DNA from 3 places in the Massilia sp. LXY-5 genome. Region 3 is predicted to be linked to each of the others. Evidence: predicted binding sites of a transcription regulator. Region 3 holds the regulator's gene; each other region holds the start of a gene.

Region 1 (3,238 bases), on a different contig from region 3:
CGATCGACGGCATGGCGATGTTCCGCCGCCGTCCGCAAGGCGCAGGGCAATAAGCGCAGCAAACGCAGCAAGCTTGCGGCGGGCCATTCCGGCCAGGCGCCGGAATGGCCCGCCGCATCGAACGAGCCGAGGAGACACACCGATATGCACGAGCGTCACGTCGATTTCTGGCCGCGCGGTTTGCCGCGCCACCTGACCATCCCGCAAACGAACCTGTTTTATAACCTCGATGTCTCCAGCACGCGCTACCCGGGCAAACCGGCCGTGCTGTTCTACGATACGCCGCTCAGCTATACGGAACTGAAGGACCAGGTCGAGCGCGTCGCCGGCTACCTCGAGCAGGAGTGCGGCGTGAAGGCGGGCGACCGCGTCCTGCTCTACATGCAGAACAGCCCGCAGTTCATCATCGCCTACTACGCCATCCTGCGCGCCAACGCCGTCGTGGTGCCGGTCAACCCGATGAACCTGACCGAGGAGCTGCGCCACTACGTCAGCGACACCGGCGCGACCACCATCTTCGTGCCCCAGGATTTATACGCGCAGGCCGCGCCGCTGCGCGAGGAGGGCCTGCGCCACCTGCTGGTCGCGGCCTATTCCGACTACCTGACGACGCCGACCGATCTCGCCGTGCCCGAATTCGTCGCCGCCCCGCGCCGCGCCATCGAAGGCGAGGGCGTCGTCCTGTGGAGCGCCATGCTGGCGCGCGGCTGCCGTCCGGGGCCGCTCAGCGCCGGCCCGGACGACCTGTGCGCCATGCCCTATACCTCGGGCACCACCGGCCTGCCGAAAGGCTGCATGCACACCCACCGCAGCGTGATGTACAACGCGCTGGCAGGCCAGCAGTGGTTCGGGACGCAGCAGGACTCGATTGCGCTGAGCGTGCTGCCGCTGTTCCACGTGACCGGCATGCAGGGCGGAATGAACGGCCCGATTTTCCTCGGCAGCACCATCGTCCTGCTGGCGCGCTGGGATCGCGACATGGCCGCCGAATGCATCCGCCGCCACCGCGTGAACGCAGCCCAGCTGATTTCCACCATGGTGATCGACCTGCTCTCGAGTCCGCGCGTGATGGAGTACGACCTGTCCACCGTCAAGCGCCTCAGCGGCGGTGGCGCCGCCATGCCCGAAGCCATTGCCCGCAAGATGCACGAGCTGCTCGGCATCGACTACATCGAGGGCTACGGCATGTCGGAGACGATCGCGCCGACCCACATCAACCCGCCGGATCGCCCGAAGAAGCAATGCCTCGGCATCCCGATCCAGGACGTCGATGCACGCGTGATCGATGCCGATACTTTCGCGACGCTGGGCGTCGGCGAGGTCGGCGAAATCGTCGTGCACGGGCCGCAAGTGATGCTGGGCTACTGGAACAACGAAGAGGCCAGCAGGGATGCCTTCATCGAGATCGACGGCAAGCGTTTTCTCCGCACCGGCGATATCGGCATGGTCGACGAGGACGGCTATTTCTTCATGACCGACCGCCTCAAGCGCATGATCAATGCCTCGGGCTACAAGGTGTGGCCGGCGGAAGTGGAGGCGCTGATGTACCGCCATCCGGCGATCCGCGAGGTGTGCGTGGTGTCGGGCGTGGACGCGCGCCGCGGCGAGACGGTGAAGGCGGTCGTGGTGCTGAAGGACGGCTTTCACGGTCAGGTCAGCGAACAGGACATCGTCGACTGGTCGCATGCGAACATGGCGGCGTACAAAAGTCCGCGCATCGTCGAGTTCCGCGAGGCCCTGCCGAAGTCGGGGACGGGGAAGGTGCAGTGGCGGAGCTTGCAGGACAAGCGCTGAGCGCCCCACTGGCCGGAGCCCGTCACGCGTTTCCGGGTTGTCCGGTCTGTTTCACCACCGAATTATTTGTTAAATGATATGCCGGAATACTTTACACTTCCTCAGGGAAACACGTAACGATTGAGCGCAAGTCATTGATTTTTATGAGTTGCGAAAAATTGGCATGGCGCTTGCTTGTTTACATTTGTGTATGTGCACAACCAACTCAAGCAAGGAATGCCGATCTATGAAACTCCTCAAAACACTGGGCGCCGCTGCCGCCATGACGATGACCATGGCCGGGGCCGCACATGCGGAAACCGTCCTGAACAATTGGGTGTTTAATCCGACTGGTGGCGGCTTTGCGTCCGGCCAGACGGTCAACGAGTACCTGGACGTGAATGGCAATTCGTTCATCCAGATCAATCCGACGGGCGCGAGCAGCTTCTCGTTTGCCGAGCACAGCGTGTTCAACATCGTGCAGGCCGACAGCAACAGCCAGCTGTTCCCGATCAACTACCCGGGCGGCAACATCACCGCGACCTTTGAAGCGACCGGCACCGGCAGCTTCGGCGGCGCCTTCTCGTTCACCGGCGGTACCATCCGCATGTTCCAGAACCCGACCAACCAGTACGGCACCGCAGCCGGTATCTATGGCGCCAACCTCGGCAACCAGATCGCCGAGTTCAGTGTGCTGGCAGGCGGCGGCGGCCGGGTCGATGCGAGCGGCTCGCCAACCAATAACGGCCAGATCACCGTGCTGGCGTCGGCAGCCCAAGGGAGCCTGGATGCAGGCTACTTCTTCCGCGAAAATGGCACCGACCTGTCGACGGAATCGATCCTGGCCTTTGCCTTCACCAACGCCAATACGGTCGGCGATCCGACCGATCTCCTGGTCGACGAAGTGGCTTGCCAGTACGCCAATTTCAGCGGGAATGGTTGCAATGGCCAGGGATATGCGAATACGCCAGGCTATTTCTTCGTTAGCAATAACGGCCAACTGAAGCTGGGTGAGAACGGCCTGCCGCCGGTCGACGTGCCAGAGCCGGGTTCGCTGGCCCTGTTCGGCATCGCACTGCTGGGCGCCGGCACTGTCATGCGCAAGCGCAACACGAAGGCTTGATCGTCTTTTGATGATTGCAAGAAGGGGGAGGCCGTGTCCGACTTCCGGACACGGCCTCCCCAGTCACATTACTTCTTTGGCTTGGTGACTTGTTGCTGCGCTGTTGCGTTGTTTTGCGCCGCTGCGTTGTTCTGCGCTGCTGCCGCCGCAGCAGCCTGCTTTTCCTTCTTCTTTTCAGCATGGTGTCCGATCACGCAACCGATCGCCGCGCCGGCAACCCCATGCTTTCCGGCCACGTGGCCGACCACGCCGCCCGCCAGCGCTCCTTTGCCGCAGCCGGCATTGGCCGTACCGGCCGCCATCACCAATGCTGCGGATACGATGGCAAGTGTGAATTTCGTG
Region 2 (3,238 bases), on a different contig from region 3:
GCGCTCCGCGACCTGGGCCAGTGCCGGTTCGAAGCGGTCGAGCCATGCGAAGGCGAAGCGCGAGATGGTGGCGGCGTTGGCAGGGCTTTCCTGGACGGCGGCTTTGACGACCGCATCGACCCAGCGTGCGGTCTCGGCATGCCAGACGCGCATGAAGTCTGTGGCGAGCGCGCAGGCGGGACCGTGCTCGAGGGCCAGCTGCGCGTCCAGCTTCTGGTAGAACAGCGGGTAGACGAGGCCGTCCAGCACCAGGTTCTGCGCGACGAACAGTTCGAACCAGTCCTGGCACACCATCAGGTCTTCCACGGCATGGCGTACGGGTTGCCATGCCGCGTCCTGCAGCCAGGCGTCCCTGGCTGCCGCGACCGCCGGCTTGCCGCCGATGAGCAGTCCGATGCGGGTGAGGTACTGGGCCAGCGCCAGGCGGTCCATGGTGTGGAACATGGTCGCCTCCGTAATGGCGGAACCGTAGCCGTACGCGGTGACGTAGGCGTTGTTCATGTTGGCGGCCCACTCGGTATGGCGCAGCACGACCAGGGTCGTGGCCAGCAGTTCCTTCGTCGGCTCGGGCAAGGCGGCCAGCAGTGCGCGCTGTTCGAGGAATTCGAGGTTCTTTTCCATCGACTCCTGCTGGCGCGCCCGGGTGTTCACCCAGGTGCCGTAGTAGAACTGGCGCGGGTCCTTCAACGCATACCAGTCGGCCATGACGACGGCTGTGCGGCGCTTGTCGTACAGCTCGTATTCCGGCTGCCACAGCGGGCGGTAGTGGAAGTTGGCCTCGGGCTGCAGGTCGTACATCGCTTCCTGGTAGCGGGTGGCCGGCTTGTCCGCGCCGAGGCGGCGCGCGATGTTGGCGAAGGTCTGGCGGACAGGCTTGACGCTGTCGGTCCGTATGTCGATTTGCATGCTGGTCTCCTGGTTGTTTTAGTCGTGGGGGCAGGCGCCGGGCACGCTCTCGTGCCAGTGGCGCCGTTCGTGTTCGAGCTGGGTGGCGGGAAGGTCCGGCAGCACCAGAGCACACTGCCGCCGGCGGAAGGTCTCGTACTGGGCCGGCCGCATCGTCAGCTCGACGCAAAGGTCGGGGTCGCCGATCGAGAATTCGAACTGGACCCAGTCGGCATCGCGCGACGTGACGCGCACGAAGCGGCTGGGCATGTCGGGTAACGGATTCATGTCTCCTCCTGTTTTCTATGGCTGAACAAGAGCTATAGCAACTGGTGTGCCAGGAGGCCAAGTGATTGAATTTAAAGGAAAGACATGTCCGCGCCCGGGCGGCGCGGCAGGTGGGGTTCACGATTTGATGAGGCGCCGCGGGCGGGATTCAGCAAATGCGCAGGCGGGGAGGGAGGGAGGCGCGCCGCGGCGGCGACGCCGGGCGCGGGGACGCTACTTGGGCAGTTTCAGCTTGTCCAGCCGGTAGGCGAGCTGAGGACGCGTGATGCCGAGCAGGCGGGCGGCCTGGGTGACGTTGCCTGCGGCCCTGGCCATGGCCGTGTGGATCAGGCGCGCTTCGAACTGGTCCAGCTTGAACTCGTTATTCAGCAGTTGTTCGCACAGCGTGTCCGGGCTGGAGGCGGCGCCCGGCGCGGGCGGCGTATGCAGGTGGCCGGACGGGGCGATGGCCTTCATGCCGCCGGCTTCGGCGAGGGTCGGAAACAGCGTATGGACGTCGATCATCTGGTTGCTGTCGGTGAGGATGACGCCGCGCTCCATCATGTTCTCCAGCTCGCGGATGTTGCCCGGCCATGCATAGTGCATCAGCGCCTGCAGGGCCTTGTCCGATACGCCCAGGATGCGCTTGCCGTACACGGCGTTGTACTTTCCGACGAAGTGTTCCGTCAGCAGGGGGATATCGTCGGTGCGCTCGCGCAGGGGCGGGATGTGGACGGGATAGACGTTCAGGCGGTAGTACAGGTCCATCCTGAACTTGCCGTTGGCCACCGCCTGCTGCAGGTCCTCGTTGGTGGCGGCGACGATGCGCACGTCGATTTTCTGGCTGTGCGTGCCGCCCACGCGTTCCAGTTCTCCTTCCTGCAGCACGCGCAGCAGCGAGGCCTGGGCGCGCGCCGACAGTTCGACGACTTCGTCGAGGAAGATGGTGCCACGGTTGGCGCGCTCGAACTTGCCGGGCCGGCTGACGGTGGCGCCCGTGTACGCCCCTTTCTCCACGCCGAACAGCTCCGCTTCGATCAGGTCCGGCGGAATGCTGGCGCAGTTGACCGCGACAAAGGGCTGCTCCGCGCGCGGCGAACCCGCGTGCAGCGCGCGCGCGAACACTTCCTTGCCCACGCCGGTTTCGCCCAGCAGCAGCACATTGGCCTTGCTTGCCGCCGCGCGCCGGATCAGCTGGCTCGCTTCGCGGAAGGCGCGCGAGCGCCCCACGGAATTGGCCGGGGTGTCCTGCTCGCTGGCTTGCACGGCTTCCCGCAGTTCGCTCAGCTGGCTTTGCAGGGCGAACAGTTCTTCGGCCATCGAATCGCGCATCAGCAGCCGCTGCGTTTCGGCGTGGTCTTCCCATTCCTCGGCCGGTTTTCCCACGATTTCGCAATGCGTGCTGCCACAGCCGGCGCAGGCCACCTCTTTGTAGATAATGGAGCGCCCCATGAAATAGGTGGTATAGCCGCTGGCGTAGCCAAGCTGGCTCCAGCACACCGGCTCCTTGCTGGTGTCGTGGTGCTGGAGGTAGACCTGCGCCTCGAACGAATTGCGCCACTCGAAGCGCCCGAAATAGCTCCCCTTGGCGAGGTCGAACTCCAGCTCCAGCGGCGTCACGTGCACGAGGCCGCGTATGCTGTGCAGTTGCGGCCCCACCATGAAGGCTTGTTCGACCGGCAGGTCCGGCCGCAGTTTGCGGGCCAGTTCCGCATCGCGCAATCCGGTCTGGTAGCCGTAGCGCATCAGCAGGGCGCGCGCGCGCTGCATGCCCATGGTCTCTACCAGCTCGTCGCGCAGCGCGCCCCAAACGCCCGCATGGTTGAGCATCACGCGCTGCTCGGACAGCCAGATGGTGCCCTGGTCTGGATCGAAACGTATCTGCGCGAGCAGGTCCTCATTCGAAGGTAACTGCGGGTTTCCCACTACTGCGCCTCCAGCGTGTTCATCGATGTTATCGGCGCATAGTGCCACAGATGCCCAGCCTCGTCAGCGATGTTCCGGAATCCGCACGTCACGATTTCATGAGGCCGGTTCACCAAATAATGAAGTGCCATGCCGGCGGCCTGCGCTACCACTTGGTGCG
Region 3 (3,238 bases):
GTGTTTCGCAAGCTGACGGTGGAAGACAATATCCGCGCCGTGCTCGAACTGCAGCGCGACGACAACGGCAAGGCGCTGACGAAGGATGCCATCAATACGCGCCTCGACTCGCTGCTGGCCGAACTGCAGATCGAGAAGCTGCGCGAGAACCCGGCCCTGTCGCTGTCGGGCGGCGAGCGGCGCCGCGTCGAGATCGCGCGCGCGCTGGCGACCAATCCGCGCTTCGTGCTGCTCGACGAACCGTTCGCCGGCGTCGACCCGATCGCCGTGATCGAGATCCAGCGCATCGTGCGCTTCCTGAAGGAACGCGGCATCGGCGTCCTGATCACCGACCACAATGTGCGCGAGACGCTCGGCATCTGCGACCGCGCCTACATCATCAACCAGGGCGCGGTGCTGGCGTCGGGACGTCCCGACGACATCATCGCCGACGAGTCGGTACGACGCGTCTACCTGGGCGAACACTTCCGCATGTAGCAAGGCTGTAGCAACAACACGGGACACCAAGCGGCACCATGAAACAATCCCTGCAACTCCGGACTTCGCAGCACCTGGCGCTCACGCCGCAGCTTCAGCAGTCGATCCGCCTGCTGCAGCTCTCCACCCTCGAACTGCATCAGGAGATCGAGCAGATCCTGTCCGATAACCCGCTGCTCGAACGGCTCGACGACCCGCTCGACCACTCGGTGCGCCTGCTGGCCGACGGCGCGATCAACAGCGCGCCGGCGCAAGCCGAGGCGCCGGCGCCGAACAACGAGGAGGGCGCCCCTGCGCCCGAGGCGGCCGAGGGCGGCGAAGGCGGCGAGGTCGAACGCGGCGAGTCCGAGGGCGACTGGGGAGAGGGTTCGCGCGCATCGAGCGGCGACGGCGACGACGACGGCCGCCCGCAGCTCGGCGCGGTCGGCGTGACCCTGCGCGAGCATCTGTGCGAGCAGATTCGCGTGACGGGCGTCACGGCGCGCGACCGCGCGCTGGCCGAACTCGTGATCGACGCGATCGACGACAACGGCTACCTGGAGGAGCAGCTCGACGAGATCCATGCGCGCTTGCCGGAGGAGCTCGAGGTCGAGATGGACGAACTGCGCTGCGCGCTGGCGCTGGTGCAAAGCCTCGACCCGGTCGGCGTCGGCGCGCGCAGCGCATCCGAATGCCTGGCGCTGCAGATCCGCGCGATGCCGGGCGTGCCGCTGGTGACGCGGCGCATGGCCCTGAAAATCGTCGAGGGGTATCTGAGCTGGTTCGCGCAGCGCGAATTCACGAAACTGAAAAAAGCGCTCGACTGCGACGACGAGGACCTGCGCGAGGCGCAGGCCGTGATCCGCCAGTGCAATCCGCATCCCGGCGCCGCCTTCGCATCGAGCGTCTCGGATTACGTCGTACCGGACGTTATTGTCCGCAAGTCGAAGGGCGGCTGGAGCGTCTCGCTGAACAACGAAGTGATGCCGCGCCTGCGTGTGAACAACGTCTATGCGAATTTGCTCAAGCAGGGAAAAGGCGAAGGCCAGATGAGCGCGCAGCTGCAGGAAGCGAAGTGGCTCATTAAAAATATGCGCCAGCGTTTCGACACGATCCTGCGTGTTTCGCAGGCAATTGTGGAGCGCCAGAAGAACTTTTTCAGCCATGGCGCGGTTGCCATGCGTCCCCTTGTGCTTCGCGAGATAGCTGATACACTAGGACTACACGAGAGCACAATTTCTCGCGTGACAACTCAAAAATTCATGCTGACCCCGCACGGCATGTTTGAGCTGAAGTATTTCTTCGGAAGCCATGTCGCCACCGAAGCGGGGGGCGAAGCATCGTCTACGGCGATACGGGCGCTCATTGCGCAACTGACAGGAGCAGAAGACCCAAAGAACCCATTATCCGACAGCAAGATCGCGGAAATGCTCGGTGAACAAGGGATGGTCATTGCGCGCCGCACGGTTGCAAAATACCGCGAGGCACTCAAGATTCCTCCCGTCAGTCTCCGCAAATCCTTGTAACAGCGGCCCCCATGCGCACTCCCTGCGCGGCGCGGCGGCCGCTACATTTTCAAAGGAGTGTGTATGAATCTCACCATCAGTGGCCACCACCTCGACGTCACCCCCGCCATCCGTGAATACGTACAGAACAAGCTCGAACGCATCACCCGCCATTTCGATCAAGTGATCGATTCCCACGTCATCCTCGCGATCGACAACCTCACCGAAAAAGACAAACGACAGAAGGCCGAGATCAACCTGCGCGTCTCCGGCAAGACCGTACACGTGGAAAGTGTGGCGCAAGACCTGTATGCGGCGATCGATCTCCTGATGGACAGGCTCGATCGCCAGGTGATGAAATACAAGACGATGTTGAAGGACCATAGTCGTGAGGCGCTCAAGCGCCTGCCTGAAGGCGGAGAGGCTGCTGCTGCGATCTGATCGCGCATCGAGCACCGTCTGAACGAGGGCGCCGGAAGGCGCCCTTTTCATTTTGTGCGGTGGACGGCAGTGTCTTGGGTAAAATGCTTGTCTTTTCCATCAACGAATTCGCCATGACCGACCATGTCCTGACCCGCGTTGCCAACGGCACCGGCATCATCACGCTCGACCGTCCCAAGGCTCTGAACTCCCTCTCGCTGGCGATGGTGCGGCGCCTGACGGACATCCTGCTGGCCTGGCGCGACGACGCGTCGGTGTGCGCGGTCGTCCTCACCAGCAGCAGCGAAAAAGCCCTCTGCGCGGGCGGCGATATCCGCTTCTTCCACGAAGCCGGCCACGCGACCCCGACCGGCGGCAGCGCCCTGCTCGAAGATTTCTTCACCGAGGAATACGCGCTGAACCATCTGATCCACTTCTATCCGAAACCGTATGTGTCGATCATGGACGGCGTGGTGATGGGCGGCGGCATGGGTATCGCCCAGGGCGGTCCTGAAACTGGCCTGCGCATCGTGACCGAGCGCACGAAGATGGCGATGCCGGAAGTGAACATCGGCCTGTTCCCGGACGTCGGCGGCAGCCATTTCCTGTCGCACGCGCCGGGCCAGCTGGGCAACTACCTGGGCCTGACCGGACTGACGATCGGCGCTGCCGACGCGCTGTACCTCGGCCTGGCCGACGTCTTCGTGCCGGGCGCGCAGCTGGGCGAACTGAACGCGCTGATCGAATCGACGCCGGGCGCTCAGCTGGCTGACGCGATCCGTCGCTTCGCTGAGCGCTTCGCTGTGGACGCGGGCCGGAGCGTGCTGGAGACGCAGCGCGCCGCGATCGACGCGCAC

What was found. Region 3 encodes sigma-54, which starts transcription at its own class of promoters, with help from an activator protein. Its sites were predicted from a motif close to TGGCANGNAANCTGCTTT; they were not measured.
Region 1: the regulator sigma-54 is predicted to act here: its motif matches at 1,954-1,971, upstream of pepA (flocculation-associated PEP-CTERM protein PepA).
Region 2: the regulator sigma-54 is predicted to act here: its motif matches at 1,208-1,225, upstream of ACI48I_RS08865 (phenol hydroxylase subunit).

Annotation. Positions count from the first base shown of each region.
Region 1 covers NZ_JBNNEH010000004.1:168,764-172,001, forward strand. Annotated here, with positions in the region: gene ACI48I_RS14985 (MaoC family dehydratase) at 1-53, shown strand, start outside; gene ACI48I_RS14990 (long-chain fatty acid--CoA ligase) at 145-1,794, shown strand; gene pepA (flocculation-associated PEP-CTERM protein PepA) at 2,021-2,896, shown strand; gene ACI48I_RS15000 (hypothetical protein) at 2,965-3,238, opposite strand, start outside.
Region 2 covers NZ_JBNNEH010000002.1:1,176,060-1,179,297, forward strand. Annotated here, with positions in the region: gene ACI48I_RS08860 (aromatic/alkene monooxygenase hydroxylase subunit beta) at 1-906, opposite strand, end outside; gene ACI48I_RS08865 (phenol hydroxylase subunit) at 925-1,173, opposite strand; gene ACI48I_RS08870 (sigma 54-interacting transcriptional regulator) at 1,387-3,078, opposite strand.
Region 3 covers NZ_JBNNEH010000007.1:84,915-88,152, forward strand. Annotated here, with positions in the region: gene lptB (LPS export ABC transporter ATP-binding protein) at 1-477, shown strand, start outside; gene ACI48I_RS21615 (RNA polymerase factor sigma-54) at 516-1,982, shown strand; gene hpf (ribosome hibernation-promoting factor, HPF/YfiA family) at 2,046-2,402, shown strand; gene ACI48I_RS21625 (enoyl-CoA hydratase/isomerase family protein) at 2,516-3,238, shown strand, end outside.